2 regions of the Pseudarthrobacter oxydans genome follow, and region 1 is predicted to be linked to the other one. Evidence: predicted binding sites of a transcription regulator. Region 1 holds the regulator's gene; the other holds the start of a gene.
What was found. Region 1 encodes HrcA, which represses chaperone genes, less so after heat shock. Its sites were predicted from a motif close to TTNGCACTCGNNNNNNNCGAGTGCNAA; they were not measured.
Positions count from the first base shown of each region.

Region 2: a site for HrcA is predicted at 4,498-4,524, ahead of SMD14_RS13965 (FmdB family zinc ribbon protein). Genes of this name have one in related genera too.

Region 1 covers NZ_CP139438.1:2,310,414-2,318,875, reverse strand. Annotated here, with positions in the region: gene lepA (translation elongation factor 4) at 1-1,553, shown strand, start outside; gene hemW (radical SAM family heme chaperone HemW) at 1,590-2,819, shown strand; gene SMD14_RS10485 (DUF4870 domain-containing protein) at 2,885-3,307, opposite strand; gene SMD14_RS10480 (DUF3097 domain-containing protein) at 3,456-4,304, opposite strand; gene hrcA (heat-inducible transcriptional repressor HrcA) at 4,481-5,494, shown strand; gene dnaJ (molecular chaperone DnaJ) at 5,573-6,700, shown strand; gene SMD14_RS10465 (16S rRNA (uracil(1498)-N(3))-methyltransferase) at 6,703-7,497, shown strand; gene SMD14_RS10460 (GerMN domain-containing protein) at 7,526-8,462, opposite strand, start outside.
Region 2 covers NZ_CP139438.1:3,074,454-3,082,915, reverse strand. Annotated here, with positions in the region: gene SMD14_RS13975 (DUF4011 domain-containing protein) at 1-3,206, shown strand, start outside; gene SMD14_RS13970 (RcpC/CpaB family pilus assembly protein) at 3,292-4,059, opposite strand; gene SMD14_RS13965 (FmdB family zinc ribbon protein) at 4,164-4,436, opposite strand; gene SMD14_RS13960 (5-formyltetrahydrofolate cyclo-ligase) at 4,558-5,181, opposite strand; gene galU (UTP--glucose-1-phosphate uridylyltransferase GalU) at 5,261-6,166, shown strand; gene SMD14_RS13950 (GNAT family N-acetyltransferase) at 6,171-6,791, shown strand; gene SMD14_RS13945 (hypothetical protein) at 6,897-7,817, shown strand; tRNA gene SMD14_RS13940 (tRNA-Ala) at 7,947-8,019, shown strand; gene SMD14_RS13935 (PKD domain-containing protein) at 8,251-8,462, shown strand, end outside.

The DNA.
Region 1 (8,462 bases):
AGGTCTCCCGCTCCCTCGCGGCCTGCGAGGGAGCAATCCTCCTGGTGGACGCGGCACAGGGCATTGAAGCCCAGACCCTCGCCAACCTGTACCTGGCAATGGAAAACAACCTGACCATCATCCCGGTCCTGAACAAGATCGATCTTCCTGCGGCACAGCCCGAGAAGTACGCGGCTGAACTTGCCAGCCTGATCGGCGGCGAACCGGAGGACGTGCTGCGGGTATCGGGAAAAACCGGCATGGGCGTTGAAGCGCTGCTGGACAAAATCGTCCGCGACCTCCCGGCTCCCCAGGGTGACGCCAATGCCCCGGCCCGCGCAATGATCTTCGACTCCGTCTACGACACCTACCGCGGCGTGGTCACCTATGTCCGTGTGGTGGATGGCATGCTGCACCCCCGCGAGCGCATCCAGATGATGTCCACGCGGGCCACGCACGAACTCCTCGAGATTGGCGTGAGCTCCCCGGAGCCGACGCCCTCGAAGGGCCTGGGCGTCGGCGAGGTGGGGTACCTCATCACCGGAGTGAAGGACGTCCGCCTGTCCAAGGTCGGCGACACCGTCACCAACCTCGCCAAGCCGGCCGCTGAATCCCTGCCCGGCTACGCCGATGCCAAGCCGATGGTCTTTTCCGGCCTGTACCCGCTGGACGGCACGGACTATCCGGTGCTGCGCGATGCACTGGAAAAGCTGATGCTCAACGATGCCGCCCTGGTCTACGAGCCGGAGACCTCCGCGGCACTGGGCTTCGGGTTCCGGGTGGGCTTCCTGGGACTGCTCCACCTTGAAATCACCCGCGAGCGGCTGGAACGCGAATACAACCTGGACCTGATTTCCACGGCCCCCAACGTGGAATACGAGGTGACGCTGGAGGACAAGAAAGTGGTCCACGTGACCAACCCCAGCGAATACCCCTCCGGCAAGATCTCCGAGGTCCGCGAGCCCATGGTGTCGGCCACCATCCTTGCGCCGAACGAATTCGTCGGCGCCATCATGGAGCTGTGCCAGAGCCGCCGCGGCGTCATGGGAGGAATGGATTACCTCTCGGAGGACCGGGTGGAAATCCGCTACCGCCTGCCGCTCGCCGAGATCGTGTTCGATTTCTTCGACATCCTCAAGTCCAAGACCCGCGGCTACGGCTCGCTCGACTGGAAGGCCGACGGCGACCAGGTGGCGGACCTCGTCAAGGTCGACATCATGCTCCAGGGCGAACAGGTGGATGCCTTCTCCGCCATCACGCACCGCGACAAGGCCTACGCCTACGGCGTCATGATGACCACCAAGCTGCGCGAACTCATTCCCCGCCAGCAGTTCGAGGTGCCCATCCAGGCGGCCATCGGCTCCAGGATCATCGCCCGGGAAAGCATCCGCGCCATCCGCAAGGACGTCCTGGCCAAGTGCTACGGCGGCGACATCTCCCGTAAGCGCAAACTGCTGGAGAAGCAGAAGGAAGGCAAGAAGCGCATGAAGATGGTGGGCCGCGTTGAGGTCCCCCAGGAAGCCTTCATTGCTGCGCTCACCACGGACGAGTCCAAGGACAAGGCCAAGAAGTAGTGGTTACAGCGGCCGGCGCCACCGGAGGCCCCTGCAATGCCTAGCACTCTTCCCCTCGGCGACCCGGCGCCGTCGGACGGTCTCCTGCCTCCCCAGGCGGCTGACGGTGCGGCGGGCCGGGCGTTCGGGCTTTACGTCCACATTCCGTTCTGTGCCGTCCGCTGCGGCTACTGCGACTTCAACACCTATACCGCCACAGAGCTCGGCGGCGGGGCCTCGCAGGACGCCTATGCCGTCACGGCCGCCTCCGAAGTGTCCCTGGCAGCCAGGGTCCTGGCGGAATCAGGGCTTCCTGCGCGCCCGCTCAGCACGGTGTTTTTCGGCGGCGGCACACCCACCCTGCTTCCCGCCGAGGACCTCGCCCTGATCCTGCGCCGCGCCATCGGACAGTGGGGAATCGAGGCCGGCGCCGAAGTCACCACGGAGGCGAACCCGGACTCCGTCACGCCTGAATCCCTTGCCATCCTGAAGGAAGCCGGCTTCACCCGCGTCTCCTTCGGGATGCAGTCTGCTGTGCCGCATGTCCTCAAAGTGCTTGACCGGACCCACACGCCCAGCCGAGTCCCGCAGGTTGTGCAATGGGCCCGGGACGCGGGACTGGCTGTGAGCCTGGACCTCATCTACGGCACGCCGGGGGAGTCCCTGGACGACTGGCGCTACTCCCTGGAGACGGCACTGTCCTACCAGCCGGACCACATCAGCGCCTATGCGCTGATCATCGAAGAGGGAACCAAGCTCGCTGCCCAGATCCGCCGGGGCGAGGTTCCAGGAATCGACGACGACGACCACGCCGACAAGTACGAACTCGCCGACGACCTCATCACCAAAGCCGGCCTGGGCTGGTACGAGGTCAGCAACTGGGCCCGCACGCCGGAGCAGGCCTGCCGCCACAACCTCGCCTACTGGCGGGGCGACGACTGGTGGGGGATCGGCCCCGGCGCCCATTCGCATGTGGGCGGCGTGCGGTGGTGGAACGTCAAACACCCCACGGCCTACGCCGGACGCCTCGCACAGGGAGTGTCACCGGCGGCCGGCAGGGAAACCCTGGACCAGGAGACCCGGAACGTCGAACGTGTGATGCTCGAGGCCCGTCTCCAGTCCGGTCTCGAAGTATCGTCGCTGGGCCAAGAAGGACGCCATGAGGTTGCGGGGCTGATCGCGGACGGCCTCGTGGATCCTGCTGCCGCGTTCAGGGGCAGGCTGGTCCTGACCCTCAAGGGCAGGCTGCTGGCAGACGCGGTGGTCCGCCGGGTCCTGCCGGACTGAACGGCACAAAGCAACGCGGGCCCGCGCCCGCCAGGGAACCCCGCCGGCGTGGACCCGTGCAGCCGCTACTTGATCCAGCGCAGGTTGTACTGGTAACGGTGCGGCTGGCCACGGTTGACATGGATGCCGGCCGCCACCGAGAAGCAGGTGAGCGCAATCCAGATGAGGGTGGCGATGACGGCAAAGATGTTGCCGATCACGGGGACGAAGACCACCAGGATGTTCGCCAGCAGGGCAGCAATGGTGGGCGGCAGGCTGAAATTCAGGGCTTCCTTGGATTCCTGTGCCGTGAAGGGCCCGCGGTCCCGGAAGATCAGGTAGATCAGCAGCGACGGAACGCAGCCCAGGATGCCCCCGAAGTGCGCCATGGTGGCCCATTGCCGGTCTTCGCTGGCTGTCAGGGGCAGCGCATTCGCGGGAACGCCGTGGTACTCCGAACGGCCCTGGCCGCCCGGGCTGTCCCTGTGATCACGTGCGTTTTCTGCCACAGTCTGTTCCTTCTGAAGTGCAATGGTGCCGGCTAAGAAAGCTTATTGGGTGCGGCGGCCTGCAATGTTGCAGGATCCGCAGTACCAAGAATACTTGGTACCGGCCCCATACCTGCCCGGGATGCGCGGGCCGGGGCAGAACCGTCCTTCAGGGCACGGTGAGGAAGTCGATGACTTCTTCGACCCTCCCCAGCAGCGAGGCTTCCAGGTCGGCGTACGTTCGGACGGCGCCGAGCAGTTTCTGCCAGCCAAGCCCGATGTCCTCCTTTGTGGCATGGGGCCAGCCGAACGCTGCGAGGATGCCGGTCTTCCAATCCTGCCCGCGCGGCACTACCGGCCACTGCTCAATGCCCAGGACCGCGGGCCGGATGGCCTGCCACACGTCCACGTAAGGGTGACCCACAATCAGGACGTTCCCTGCAGCTCCCGGCGAGGCCATGACGGCGTCCGCAATGCGGGATTCCTTGGAATCCGGCACCAGGTGGTCCACCAGGACGCCGAGGCGCCTGCCCGGTCCGGGCCTGAACGCTGCGACGGCCCCCGCCAGGTCATCAATGCCGTGCAGTGGTTCGACGACGATGCCCTCCACGCGCAGGTCGTCTCCCCAGACCTTTTCCACCAGTTCGGCGTCGTGCTTTCCCTCCACCCAGATCCGGCTGGCCTTGGCCACCTGTGCCCGCTGGCCGGCGACGCGGACGGACCCGGAGGCGGTCCGGCCGGCGACGGCGCCGGCGGCCTGCCGCGGGGCCGGGGGCAGGAGCTTGATGGCCCGGCCTTCGAGGAGGAATCCGAAACCAAGCCGGAAGGACCGGGATTTACCGCGCCGGTCCTCCAGGGCAACCACGTGCATGCCGCCGGACTTTTCCACCCGGGTCACGGCGCCCACCCAGCCGGACTGGACGTCCTCAAGGACCATTCCCCGTTCAACGGGAACCTCGGGCAGTTCAGTCTTTGCGGGAGCGGACAAGTCGCGTGGGCCCCAGTTCTGGTACTGCATGGTTTCACTCCGCCTAGCGTTCGGTCACAGGTCCGGATTTCGCCCGGAGCGGTACCAATGCTAGCAACGGCGGGAGTCATAATAGACTGTTAGCACTGAGGCATGTCGAGTGCTAACCCTTGAGGTGGCACAGCGCGGGCGGCGCGGCCGCCCCGAACCCTGGATGGAGGTGGAGTGTGAGCGAGCCACGCAAACTTGAAGTGCTGCGTGCAATCGTGGAGGACTACGTCCACTCCCGGGAACCCGTCGGGTCCAAGGCCCTGGTGGAGCGGCACCATCTCGGTGTGTCCAGCGCAACGATCAGGAACGATATGGCCGCCCTGGAGGAAGAGGGCCTGATCACCGCTCCGCACACCAGCGCCGGACGTATCCCCACTGACAAGGGTTACCGGCTGTTCGTGGACCAGATCTCGGCGGTCAAACCGCTGTCCCAGGCCGAGCGCAGGGCCATCCAGTCGCTGCTGGAAGGATCTGACGACCTCGACGACGTCCTTGACCGCACGGTCCGCCTGCTGTCGCAGCTGACCAACCAGGTTGCCGTGGTCCAGTATCCGCACCTGAGCCGGGCACTGGTCCGCCATATCGAGTTCGTCCTCCTCGCGCCGCGCAAGGTGCTGGTGGTGCTGATCGCCAACAGCGGCAAAGTGGAACAGCGCGTTATCGACGTCGGCCAGGACCTGGGGGACGACGCCCTCGCCACCCTGCGGGCACGGTTCCTTGGCTCCCTTGCCGGCACTCCGCTGAACCAGCTCGCCCAGTCCCTGCCGGCAGTGGTGGCCACAGCCGGCCCGGGGCAAAGGCAGGCCGCCCATGCCCTCGCCGTCGGCCTCGAAGGCCTGGCCCAGAGCAGCAGGGAAGACCGCATGGTCATGGCGGGCACCGCCAACCTTGCGCGTTCCAACGTGGACTTTCCGCTCAGCATCGGACCGGTCCTGGAAGCACTCGAGGAACAGGTGGTCATGCTCCGCCTGCTGAGCGAAATGGCGCAGGACCACCGCGGGGTGGCTGTCAGCATCGGCCGCGAGAATCCCTACGACGGCCTTGCCGAGGCGTCCGTCGTTGCCACGGGGTACGGTCCGGACCACATTGCGAAAATTGGTGTCCTGGGACCAACCCGGATGGACTATCCCACCACCATGGCCGCAGTCAGGGCCGTTGCCCGCTACCTTTCGCGGATCCTGGGACCCTGACGTTTTCCCGTTCCCGGGCATGCAGATCATTTCCCGCAGTCCAACTGCAGGCAGTACAACAAGGAAGAGATACGAACTTTGAGCAGCCACTACGACGTCCTTGGAGTCTCACCGGAGGCCACGGGAGAAGAGATCAAGAAGGCCTACCGCAAGCTGGCGCGCACGCTCCACCCGGACGTCAACCCGGGTGAGGACGCGTCGGACCGCTTCAAGGCCGTGACCCACGCCTACGAGGTTCTTTCGGACCCGCAGAAGCGCCGCGTCTACGACACCACCGGCAACGAGAACGGCACGGACAACGGCTTCGGCGGAGGCAGCTACGCCGGCCAGGGATTCGCGTTCCAGGACATCTTCGACACCTTCTTCGGGGCCGGCGGAACAACGGGCCCGGCTTCCCGCGTCAGGCGCGGCCAGGACGCACTCATCAGTGTCCGCATCGAACTCCGCGACGCTGTCTTCGGCGTCAACAAGAAGCTGGAAGTGGACACGGCCGTCACGTGCCCCACCTGCGAAGGTTCGTGCTGCCGGCCGGGAACCCATCCGGAACGCTGCGACATCTGCGGCGGCAGCGGCCAGGTCCAGCGTGCCGTGCGCTCCATCCTGGGACAGGTCATGACCGCCGCCCCGTGCGGTACCTGCGAGGGCTTCGGCACCGTCATCAAGGACCCCTGCAATGAGTGCAGCGGCCAGGGACGCATCCGCAGCCGCCGTTCGCTGACCATCAAGGTTCCCGCCGGCGTAGCCACCGGAACCCGCATCCAGCTTTCCGGCCAGGGCGAAGCAGGTCCCGCCGGCGGTCCCGCCGGCGACCTCTACGTCGAGATCCGCGTGAACAACGACGCCACCTATGTCCGGGACAACGACGACCTCCACGCAACCCTGCACCTTCCCATGACCGCTGCAGCCCTGGGCACCGAGGTGAGCCTGGAAACGTTCGACGGACCGCAGGAGATCGACGTCAAGCCGGGCACCCAGTCCGGCGAGATCATCACCCTTCGCGGACTTGGCGTGACCCACCTTCGCGGGTACGGGCGCGGCGACCTGAAAGTGCACCTCCAGGTCGAGACTCCCGCCAAGCTGGACGCCGCGCAGGAGGACCTCCTGCGTCAGCTTGCCAAGATGCGCGGTGAACAGATCACCGAGGGCAAGCTTGCGGCCAGCGGGGGCATGTTCGCCAAGCTCCGGGACCGGCTCGGTAACCTGTAGCGGTGAGCAACCCGGTCTTTTTCACTCCTCCCGGTTCCCTTGACCAGCTGGTGGCGGGGGAAGTCTTTGTCCTGGAGGGGCCCGAGGCGCGGCACGCCGTCACGGTGAAGCGGCTTGCCCCGGGCGAGCCCGTTGACATCGTGGACGGCGCCGGGACGCGCATGAGCGGAAAGGTGCTTGCGGCGTCCCCCTCCGGGCTGGATGTTGAATGCTCCTCCCTGGCCGTTGAGCCGCAGCCGGGGACAAGGCTGGTGCTGGTACAGGCGCTGGCAAAGGGCGACCGCGACGAACTTGCCATTGAGACGGCAACCGAACTCGGGATCGACGCCGTCATACCCTGGCAGTCCGAACGGTCCATCGTCCGCTGGAAAGGCGACCGGGCCGCGAAGGCCCACGCCAAATGGCAGTCCGTGGTCACGGCAGCCGCCAAGCAGGCGCGCCGCGCCTGGGTTCCCGAGGTGCGGCCCGTCGTCGACACCGCCGCGCTGGCCGGCCTCGTGGAGGCCGCAGGGCTTGCCGTCATCCTGCACGAGGACGCGGTTAGGCCCTTGCGGACAGTGCTGGAAGCATGGCAGCGCGGCGGAACCCCAACGGAACCCCGCGAAATCTTCCTGATCGTTGGGCCGGAAGGCGGCATCAGTCCCCGGGAAGTAACCCGGCTCTGCGGCAAGGGTGCTGTCACGGCCCTGCTGGGGCACCATGTGCTGCGCTCATCCACCGCCGGCCCCGCCGCCGTCGTGCTTGCCAGCGACGTCCTGGGCCGCTGGGCGGCGCATGCTGCCGAGCCTGCCGGTTGAGCAGGCCGCCGAAGCTGCAGCGTGCGGGCTAGCGGACTTTGAAAGCCCGCGAGTCCTCGTTCTGGTCCGGCTGCCCGTCGGCGCCGGCCTGGGCCACGCGCAACTCGTAGTCGCCGGAAGGCAGCGTGAGGGCAAGCGTGAAGATCCCTCCCTGTCCGGGCTGGGCGGAGGCCGTTGTTTCTCCGGTGAGGAACGGTACCTTGTTGCCGTCCTGCTCCGCCCGCTGGATCTGCCAGCGCAGCTTGCTGCCGGCCAGGGTGCTGCGGCCGGTGATCTTCACGCTTCCGTCGGCAATTTCCACATTTTCCTGCGGATCGATGATCCAGACGGGCGCCACCATGCCCGCGCCCCTCGTCATGAGGTCACCCAGCTGGATATGGTCGAAAGCAACGTAGTCCGTGTGCCCGTCCACAAGGATCCGCACCCGGATCTGCTGCCCGGAGTCAATGAGCCCGGAGCTGGCCGCAGCGGCCGTGGCCGTATAAACAAGCTGCTGGACGGCACGGGCCGCCATGTCAGCGTCGAGGTTGCTGTTGAACGCGTCCTCGGACACGTCCACCGTAATAACGTCCTTGCCGGAAATCGAGGTGGCGAGCTTGCTGGGATTCTGCCACGGGGTGAAGAAGTCCGGATCAAGCGGCTTATCCTTCATCATCGCCCGCAGGGCACGCGTCACGGGGTTTTCCTGCTCCGGCACGTCCCGGAACTCCCGGTAGAGGAACACGCTGCTGCCGGTGCGGCCAATCCAGTACACCGGCGCCTTGTTGGAGGACTGCGTGGTTTCAAGGGGGGCGCTGGTGGATGGTGCGGTGCCGGTGGCGGCAGGCCCGGAGTTCAGGAGGCCGGTAGGTGCAGGATTGGGCTCGGCCAGGCACCCCGCCAGGAGCGGGCCCACTGCCAGAACCACTGCGAGGACCGCAGGGCGCGCACGGCCCCAGCGTCGTCCTGCCCTCAGGGGCGCAGCT
Region 2 (8,462 bases), 760 kb from region 1:
CCATCGGTGCGTTGGTGGATGCCGGAAAAACCGTCCTGGTGGTGGGGGACCGCCGCGCCAGCCTCAACGAAGTATCCGGCCAGCTGGAGGGACTGGGCCTGGAGTCCATCCTCTTCCAGCTGTCCGGAAACGTCACCGCCCAGCAGCTGAAAGCCCAGCTGGTCCGGGCCATCGTCCGCAACGAAAAGTCGCTTGAACCCCAGCTGGGAAATCTCCACAACACCCTCACGGAGCACCGCCACGCCCTGATGGACCACGTGGCCTCGCTCCACAACGTCAGGCAGCGGTGGGGCTGCTCCCCGTACCAGGCCATGCAGTCGCTGGCGGAGCTCACCTCCATCCACCCTGCCCCGGCCACCACCGTCCGGCTGAAGCGGAGCGTCCTGGACAGCATCCGGGACCGTGACGAGCTTGCAGGCAGGCTCCGCCGGGCAGCTGAGCTGGGCAGCTTCAGCAAGGCCTCCACCACCAGCCCGTGGCATGGCGCCCGGCTGCTGACGCGCAAAGAGACCGAGGAAGCGCAGGAACTGGTCCGCTCCGTGGAGAAGAGCCTGCCTGCGCTGCGCGACCGCATGGAGGCGGTTGCCGAGCACGCGGAAATCCGGCTGGGTGCCTCCTTTGCGGAGTGGGGCGAGCAGCTTGAGCTCCTGGTGGCGGTGCGGGGCAGCCTGGACAAGTTCACGCCGGACATCTTCGACCGCCCGGTCACGGACCTCATTTCCGCCACCGCGCCCTCGGCCTGGCGCAAGGAGCGCGGCATTGAGATGACCTCGATGCAGCGTTCAAGGCTGCGCAGGGTCGCGAAGGAGTACGTACGGCCCGGGGTCCACATTGCCGACCTTCACACCTCCCTGCTGCTGGTGCAGGAGCAGCGGGCGCTGTGGGCAGGCTATGCGACCACGCAGCGGCATCCCGCCGTGCCGTCCGGGCTCGCCGAGATGAACGCGATGTACCGTTCGCTGGACGGCGACCTGGCCCGCCTGGGTGAGGCCCTGCGGCACACGGAGGCCGGCGGTTCCTTGGCTGCCGTGCGCTACGAAGAGCTCATGGAGCGCCTTGGACGGCTGGTGGCGGATACCGACACACTGAAGACACTGCCCGAGCGCACCCTGCTGGTTGAGAACATGCGCGAGCACGGGCTCGGTGAGCTCCTCGCCGACCTCGCCGAGCGCGAGGTTCCCGCAGGCTCCGTGGGGGCCGAACTTGAGCTGGCATGGTGGCAGTCCGCCCTTGAAGCGATGATCAGCGGCGACGACTATCTGGCCATGTCCGACGGCGACGCGCTGCGGAAGCTGGAGGCCGAGTACCGCCTTGCGGACAACGCCCACATTGCAAGCGGCGCCGCCCGCCTCCGCTGGGACCTCGCCGAGCGGTGGCGCAGCGCCATCGCCGCGCACCCCCGCCAAGCGGATCTCCTCCGGAGCCTGCTCAAGGATGGCAGGGTGTCGCTGCCGTCGCTGACGGCGCAGGCGCCTGAACTGATCGGAACCCTGGTGCCGGTCTGGTCCGTGAGCCCCTATCTCATGACCGGCCTGCTGCCGGCGGAGCAGCGCTTTGACGCGGTGGTCATCCTGGACGCCGAGGCGACGTCGCTCCAGGCGGTGCTGCCGTCCATCGCCCGCGCCAGGCAGGTCATTGCCTTCGGCGACTCCCGCATCGCCAGCCCCCGCACGTTTACTGTCGGCGTCGAGCGCCTGGCGCCTGGCGAATCGGCGCACCAGCGCGTGGAGAGCGCCTTTGGTGCCTTGTCCAGGGTACTTCCGGTGTGGCGGCTCAACTTCGTCTACCGGGCTGTGGACGAGGACCTCGTGCTGCAGCTGAGCAAGAACTTTTACGACGGCGGCCTCCGCCGGCTCCCGGAGGGTCAGTCCGCCACGGGACTGGACCGGTCGCTGCTGGTGGAGTACCTGCCGGACGGCACCGGCTTGCCCAGTGCAGACCATGAGGGCGTGGAATCCGTGGTGGCGGAAGTCAACCGCGTGGTCCAGCTGGTCTTCGAGCACGCCCGGCTGCGCCCGCGTACGTCGCTGGCCGTGGTCACGGCAAGCCTCCGCCATGCGGCCAGGATCGGGGAATCCATCCGGCTCCAGCTGCCCAACTACCCGGCCCTGGCGGGCTTCTTCGGAGCCGGCCCCGAGTCGTTCCGCGTTGTCGATCTTGAACGGGCCCAAGGGCTGGTACGCGACCATGTCATCTTCTCGCCCGGCTTTGGCCGCACACCGCACGGGCGGGCCCTGCACAACTTCGGGCCCCTCTCCGCCGAGGGCGGCCGGGAGAAGTTCGCACTGGCCATGACCCGCGCCCGCAGGTCGATGCACGTTCTCACCTGCTTCCGGCCCGAGGACCTGGACCACACCAGGCTGACGCACGGCGCCGTGGACCTCTACTCGCTCCTTGACCGTGAAATTGCGGGAAACACGGACCTCGGAACTCCGGCCTCGCGGGCCGCGGCCAGCGAGCAGGCCCTTGGGGCCGATCCTCTGGTGGCTGACCTTGGAGACCGCCTGCGCGCCCGGGGCGCCCGGGTGTGGCACCAGTATGACGGCGCCATCGACGTGGTGGCTGCCGCAGATCCGCTGAGCACCATGGGTCAGGAGGATGCCGACCTCCCCTGGCCTGTGGCGATTGAATCGGATGGCACCGAACAGTACCGCGCCCTGAGCGTCCGGGAGCGGAGCCGGCTGCGCCCCCAGCTGCTGGAGCGCCTCGGCTGGCGCTACATGCCGCTGTGGACCATCGAGGTGTTCACGGATCCGTCCGCCTGCGCCGACCGCATCGCAGGATACCTCGGCCTCGAAAAGAACGCGCTCTCCGGGCGGACGTCCACATCCATCGCCTTCCTGGACGATGACGTGGACCAGGCGCTCAACGGAATCGATGCCGTGTCCCGGCGCGCGGCATCGGACCATGAACCAGCACAGGCCGAACGCCTGGACAGCAAGGAGGCGGGTGCCATGGCCCCGGACCACGAGAAGAACGACTCTTCGGACACCGAGCCGTCCGTCGCCGCAGAAGCTGCAGCCGGGCAGGACCAGGAGGGCGGCCCCGTTCCCGGCAGCGCATCCACCCCGGGCACGGCCGCCCTGCCTGGCACGTCCGCCTTGCCGAACAAGGCGGCCGAAGACGAAGCCCGGGGCTGGGGCGACCGCGAAGACGACGACCACGATGCGTGGCTGAAGGAACAGAAACCCCCGCACTGGGGCTGAGGCAGGATCGCAGCCGGGGCAGGAGCCTGCGTCCGTGGAGTCCGGCGCTGTGGCTCCGCGCCGGCCCGGACCATCGCTCGCAGGGCTACGGCCCCACCAGGACGAAAAACAGCTTTCCCTGGGTGGAGGCGCCGGCGAGCCGAACCGCCTGTTCCGGGTTGGCGGCCACCACTATGAGTCCGTCCGTCTCCGCCGTGCCCAGCCACTGGCCGCCTTGCCCGCCCTGACCGGAAGTCCACAACACCGGAACCCCTGAAGCCAGGACCTCCGGTGGCTCTTGCTGGTCGTAGCCGCCGGCTGCCGTTAGCACCACGTTCACGAGCTGGCCTGGGGAGACGAGCTGGATGGACGATGGATCCGCCATGCGAAGGGGAACAGCCGCTGACCCTGGGGGAGTGCCGGCGAGCAGCCCCGGACCAAGCAGTTGGGCATCCGTGAGCAGCTGTCCCTTGCGCAGCGGCGCCGCGAGTTGTTTCCCGGCCGCCTCGCCCGGTCCGTTGAGGAATCCGTCGGCCAGCATGCCCGGCGGTACCTGGACAGAGGCGAGGTCCGCAGCCGCCATGGCTGTGCCGGCGGGAAGGTCGCGGGCTGCGGCGAGCGCAGGCACCGTGTAGACCGGTGCAGGCGTAAGTTGCTGGACGGTGATGGCGGCTGCGGCGCAAAGGAGAAGCGCGGCGGCCAGCCGCCTGTTGCGGCCCAGCCAGGAGGCAAAGCGGGCCGGCGGGCGGCGGCGTGCGTTGTGGCCGGCGGCGCGGCTCCCGCCGTGGGCGCCACTGCGCCGTAAAGCCCCGGGGAGCCCAGGTCCGTGCGACGCGCTTGATACAACCCGGTGTTGCTGTCCGTGTGCAGGCATGTGCCCACGCTAAAGCCGCGCATGGCGGCCGCGGCAGGGGCGCCGGCAGCTATGTGGACAACGCAGTCAGCTGCCAGGCAGCAGCCTGGACCGCGGAACGCGGATCAGCTGGCGGCAGCAGCCGGAGCCGGAGCAGCTGGTGCAGCCGCAGGCGTTGCCGCCGAGGCAGCGGGAGCGGCAGAAGCCGTGCTGCCCTTGGCATCCCGGGAGTCTGTGCGGTAGAAGCCGGAACCCTTGAAGACAACGCCCACGCTGTTGAACTTCTTGCGCAGGGTACCCTGGCACTCAGGGCACGACGACAGAGAGCTGTCCGAGAACGACTGGACGATGTCAAAGGCATGGCCGCAATCCTTGCAGGCGTACGCATACGTTGGCACTGGTGCTCCTCCTCTTGGGCAAACGAGAGGTCCCGGACTGCCTCTGGATTATGGATGTCCATTAGCAGTCGCAGGGCCTGAGTGCTAATTCTACCATCCTCGTACGCGGGGACTTCCCCGGTCAGGCGGCGTCCGCCAGGCTCCGGAACCCGGAGGGAAGCACGACGCCAGGCACCGGCCGGTCGAATGCCTCCACCGGAATCCTGCCGGCAGGCAGCAGTTCCCCGTCGTAGATCACCGCGGCCAGCGGAATGTGCTTCCCGGCTGATTCGAGGTGGCCCAGGAACTTGTCGTAGTAGCCTCCGCCCTGGCCTACCCTGCTGCCCGCGAGGTCAATCGCGGTGGCAGGGATAAAGAGGGCGGCAGCTTCCCCGGCCACCTCAATTTCGTGCCGTGTCCCCACGGGCTCCAGGATGGGGGCATACCTGCTCTTGACCAGATCGACGCCCGGCGCCCAGAAGACCCACTTCAGCTCCCGCCCCGGCTCGCAGACGGGAAGCAGGACTTTGTGGCCGGCGTCGTGGAGGGCCGCGATCAGCGGCAGCGTGGGCGGTTCCGCCCCGACTCCGAGGTAGGCGCAGACCGTCGCTGCCTTCCCCCGGGTTACCGAATCTGCCCACGCTGCCCCGTGCTTCGCCAAGGCTTCCCCGGCATCCTGCCGCTCCTGGAGCGTAAGTAAAGCACGACGGCGGCGATGGGCAGCACGTATCTCGTCCTTGGCCGCCTTTGAATCCTCAAGCGTCATGTGTTTCCTCCGTAGCTGCCGCATGGCGTCGGCCATCCCCTGATTACTGAATGCTTGACGCTGACGTTAGATTAGTCCGGTGACTACCAGTAATCCGAGAGTACGCAAAGCTGTCATTCCTGCCGCCGGACTTGGCACCAGGTTCCTGCCGGCAACCAAGGCGATGCCCAAGGAAATGCTTCCCGTTGTGGACAAGCCTGCCATCCAGTACGTGGTTGAGGAAGCCGTGAACGTCGGCCTCAACGATGTCCTGATGATCACCGGGCGGAACAAGCGGGCGCTGGAAGACCACTTCGATCGTGTGCCGTCCCTGGAGTCCGCCCTTGAAGGCAAGGGGGATACCGAGAAGCTGGCGTCCATCCAGGCTGCGAGCAACCTGGGTGACATCCACTACGTCCGGCAGGGGGACCCGCACGGACTGGGCCATGCCGTACTCCGCGCGAAGCAGCACGTTGGCGACGAAGCCTTCGCCGTGCTGCTGGGCGATGACCTGATCGATGCCCGGGACGAACTGCTCAGCACCATGATTGATGTCCAGGCCAAAACCGGTGGTTCCGTCGTCGCGCTGATCGAAGTGGAAGCCTCGCAGATCAGCGCCTACGGCTGCGCTGACATCGAACCGATCGACGGCGAATCATACGTGCGGGTCAACCGGCTCGTGGAGAAGCCGAGCCCGGAGGAAGCGCCCTCCAACCTGGCGCTGATTGGCCGTTACGTACTCCATCCGGCCGTCTTCGACGTCCTTGAGCGCACCGGGCCGGGACGGGGCGGCGAAATCCAGCTGACAGACGCCCTCCAGGAACTGGCCACCGGTGACGGCGAAGGGCACGGTGTCTACGGCGTCGTGTTCCGGGGGCGGCGTTACGACACCGGGGACAAGCTCAGCTACCTCAAGGCCTGCGTCCAGCTGGCCATTGACAGCGAGGACCTCGGCCCCGGCCTGCGGGAATGGCTGCCCGGCTTCACCGCCGGCCTGTCCAAGTAGCGCCATGCGCCCTGGTCCCATCTGGCCCGTGACCCTGGAATGCGGGGATCTGGTCCTGCGGCCCATCCGGTACCGGGACAAGAAGGAATGGACGGAAGTCAGGTCCCGCAACAGCCAGTGGCTGGCGCCGTGGGAAGCATCCAACCCGGATCCATCCGGCGGCCTGCCGGACTACCGGCAGATGGTCCGGTCATTGAAGGCGCAGGCGGCCCAGGCAACGGCTTTGCCCTTCCTCATCACCGAGAGGCGGCCCGGCAGCGTCAAGCCGCCCATTGTTGGCCAGCTGACCGTATCGTCGATCGTTTGGGGCTCGGCCATGATGGCAACCCTCGGCTACTGGGTGGACCAGGCCTGTGCGGGCCGCGGCATCGCGCCCACCGCCGTCGCCATGGTGACGGACCATTGCTTCAAGACCTTGGGCCTGCACCGGATGGAAATCAACATCAGGCCAGAGAACGGACCCAGCCTCCGGGTGGTGGAGAAACTCGGGTTCCGGGACGAAGGCTACCGGCCGCGCTACCTCCACATCAACGGTGAATGGGCCGACCACCGCTCGTTTGCCTTGACGTCTGAAGAGGTCCCGGAGGGACTACTTAGGCCGTGGCTTGCCTCACACCGGTCATAAATCCAGTGAATTGCCGTCTGCGCCACGACACACCGCAGCTAATGCTGCCGCAGCGGGCCGGATGCTCATACGGTTTTGAGTGTGGACTTCCCCCTTAGCAGCTCAGTGATCCTTGTGGTTGCCGTTGTGCTCTGGATTGTGTGGGTTGCGCCCTACGTCCTCCGGAACCGCAGGCACCAGTTCCAGCCCGCCGGCGATTTCCTGGCAGACGCCGCAGCCGATGAAACACCGGAATCGCCAGCCGTTTTGGTTATGAACGTTGCCGCCCAGCAGGAGAAAGCCATGGACACCAGGAAGAGCGCCGGACCCGGGACCGCTGCTGCCGGCACGCCGGCCGGGGCCAAGTTCCGCATACGCTATGGCCGGACGGCACTCGCCCTCATCGGGCTGCTGTCGTTGGCCACCGCATTCGTTTCCGGAGTGCTCCTCCTCTTCGGGCTGGGCGCTCCGGTCCTTCCGTTGGCGTGCCTCGGACTTACCGCCGGATCCGTGGTCCTCCTGCGTTGGCTGGCTGTCCGGGACAGGAGAGCCAAGGTCAACGCAGCCTTCCGGTCCGCGATGACCGCACCGCCCCGGCAGTCCAAGGCTGCCGGGAATGTCCCGCCGAGGCCTGAAGCAGCGCCGGCCAGGCCGGACAACCCGCTTTTCGACGCCGAGGCGCACCAGCCAAAGGTAAAGCCGCTGACCGCAGTGGAACTGCGCGAGGCTGCACTTGCGGTCGCGGTCGCCGCGGGGGATCCGAGCGCCGCAGCAGCCGGTGCCGCGGGCGCTGCACCGGCGTCCGCCACGTGGGAGCCCGTAGAGGTCCCCAAGCCCGTTTATGTTGAGGCAGCCAAGGCCGAGCGCCCTGACCCCGAGCCCCTGGAGCTCCCCGAATCGCCCAAGGCTGTTGGCAAGCCGTCCCTGAAGCAAGGTGCTGCCGCCGAGCCGCCGGCGGGTACTGCTGCCGCGGACGGGCCCCAGCTTTCCAAGGCGCAGAGCGCCCTCAGCAATCTCGACGACGTCCTGCAGCGCCGCCGCGCCTGACCCGGGCAGTACGGACAGGCCACCCGCGCGGTTCCCGTAAACCGGGGTCGGCATGGCGGTTTGGCATTCTCCCCGGAAAATTTGTAGCCTAGGGTCACCGGTGCCGCACCTGCAGGGGCGGATGGTTCCGGGGCTATAGCTCAGTTGGTAGAGCGCTTCGTTCGCATCGAAGAGGTCAGGGGTTCGAATCCCCTTAGCTCCACCGTTTGAAGGAGTTTCCTGGCCATCGTGCTGTTTCGATAGGCACTTTCTTGCTCAACCTGGACCTGGGACACGACGCCGAACGCCTGGTCAAGGCTGGAGCACGCCACGCCTTGGGCGCCTGGCTGTAGGCACAGACTTTATTGCGGCAATCTTGTTGCCGCCCCCGTAGCGCAACCGGCCATTATCTGGGCATGCTTCTTCCTGAAGGAAAAGATCAATGGGGAGATCGATGAACAGGAACGCAGCAGTTCTGGCGGCCAGTGGGCTTGCGCTCATGCTCAGCGCCTGTGCCGAAGGCCCCGGTGCCCTGTACGGGCCGGAGGTAACCCCGGCAGCCCCTCCTCCGGCCCCTGCAGCCACCGCCTCCCCCCAGGCCAGCCCGCCGACCGGCCAGGGCGGGGACTCTCCGCTGCAGGTCACCGTCATCCCGCTGGGCAAGAA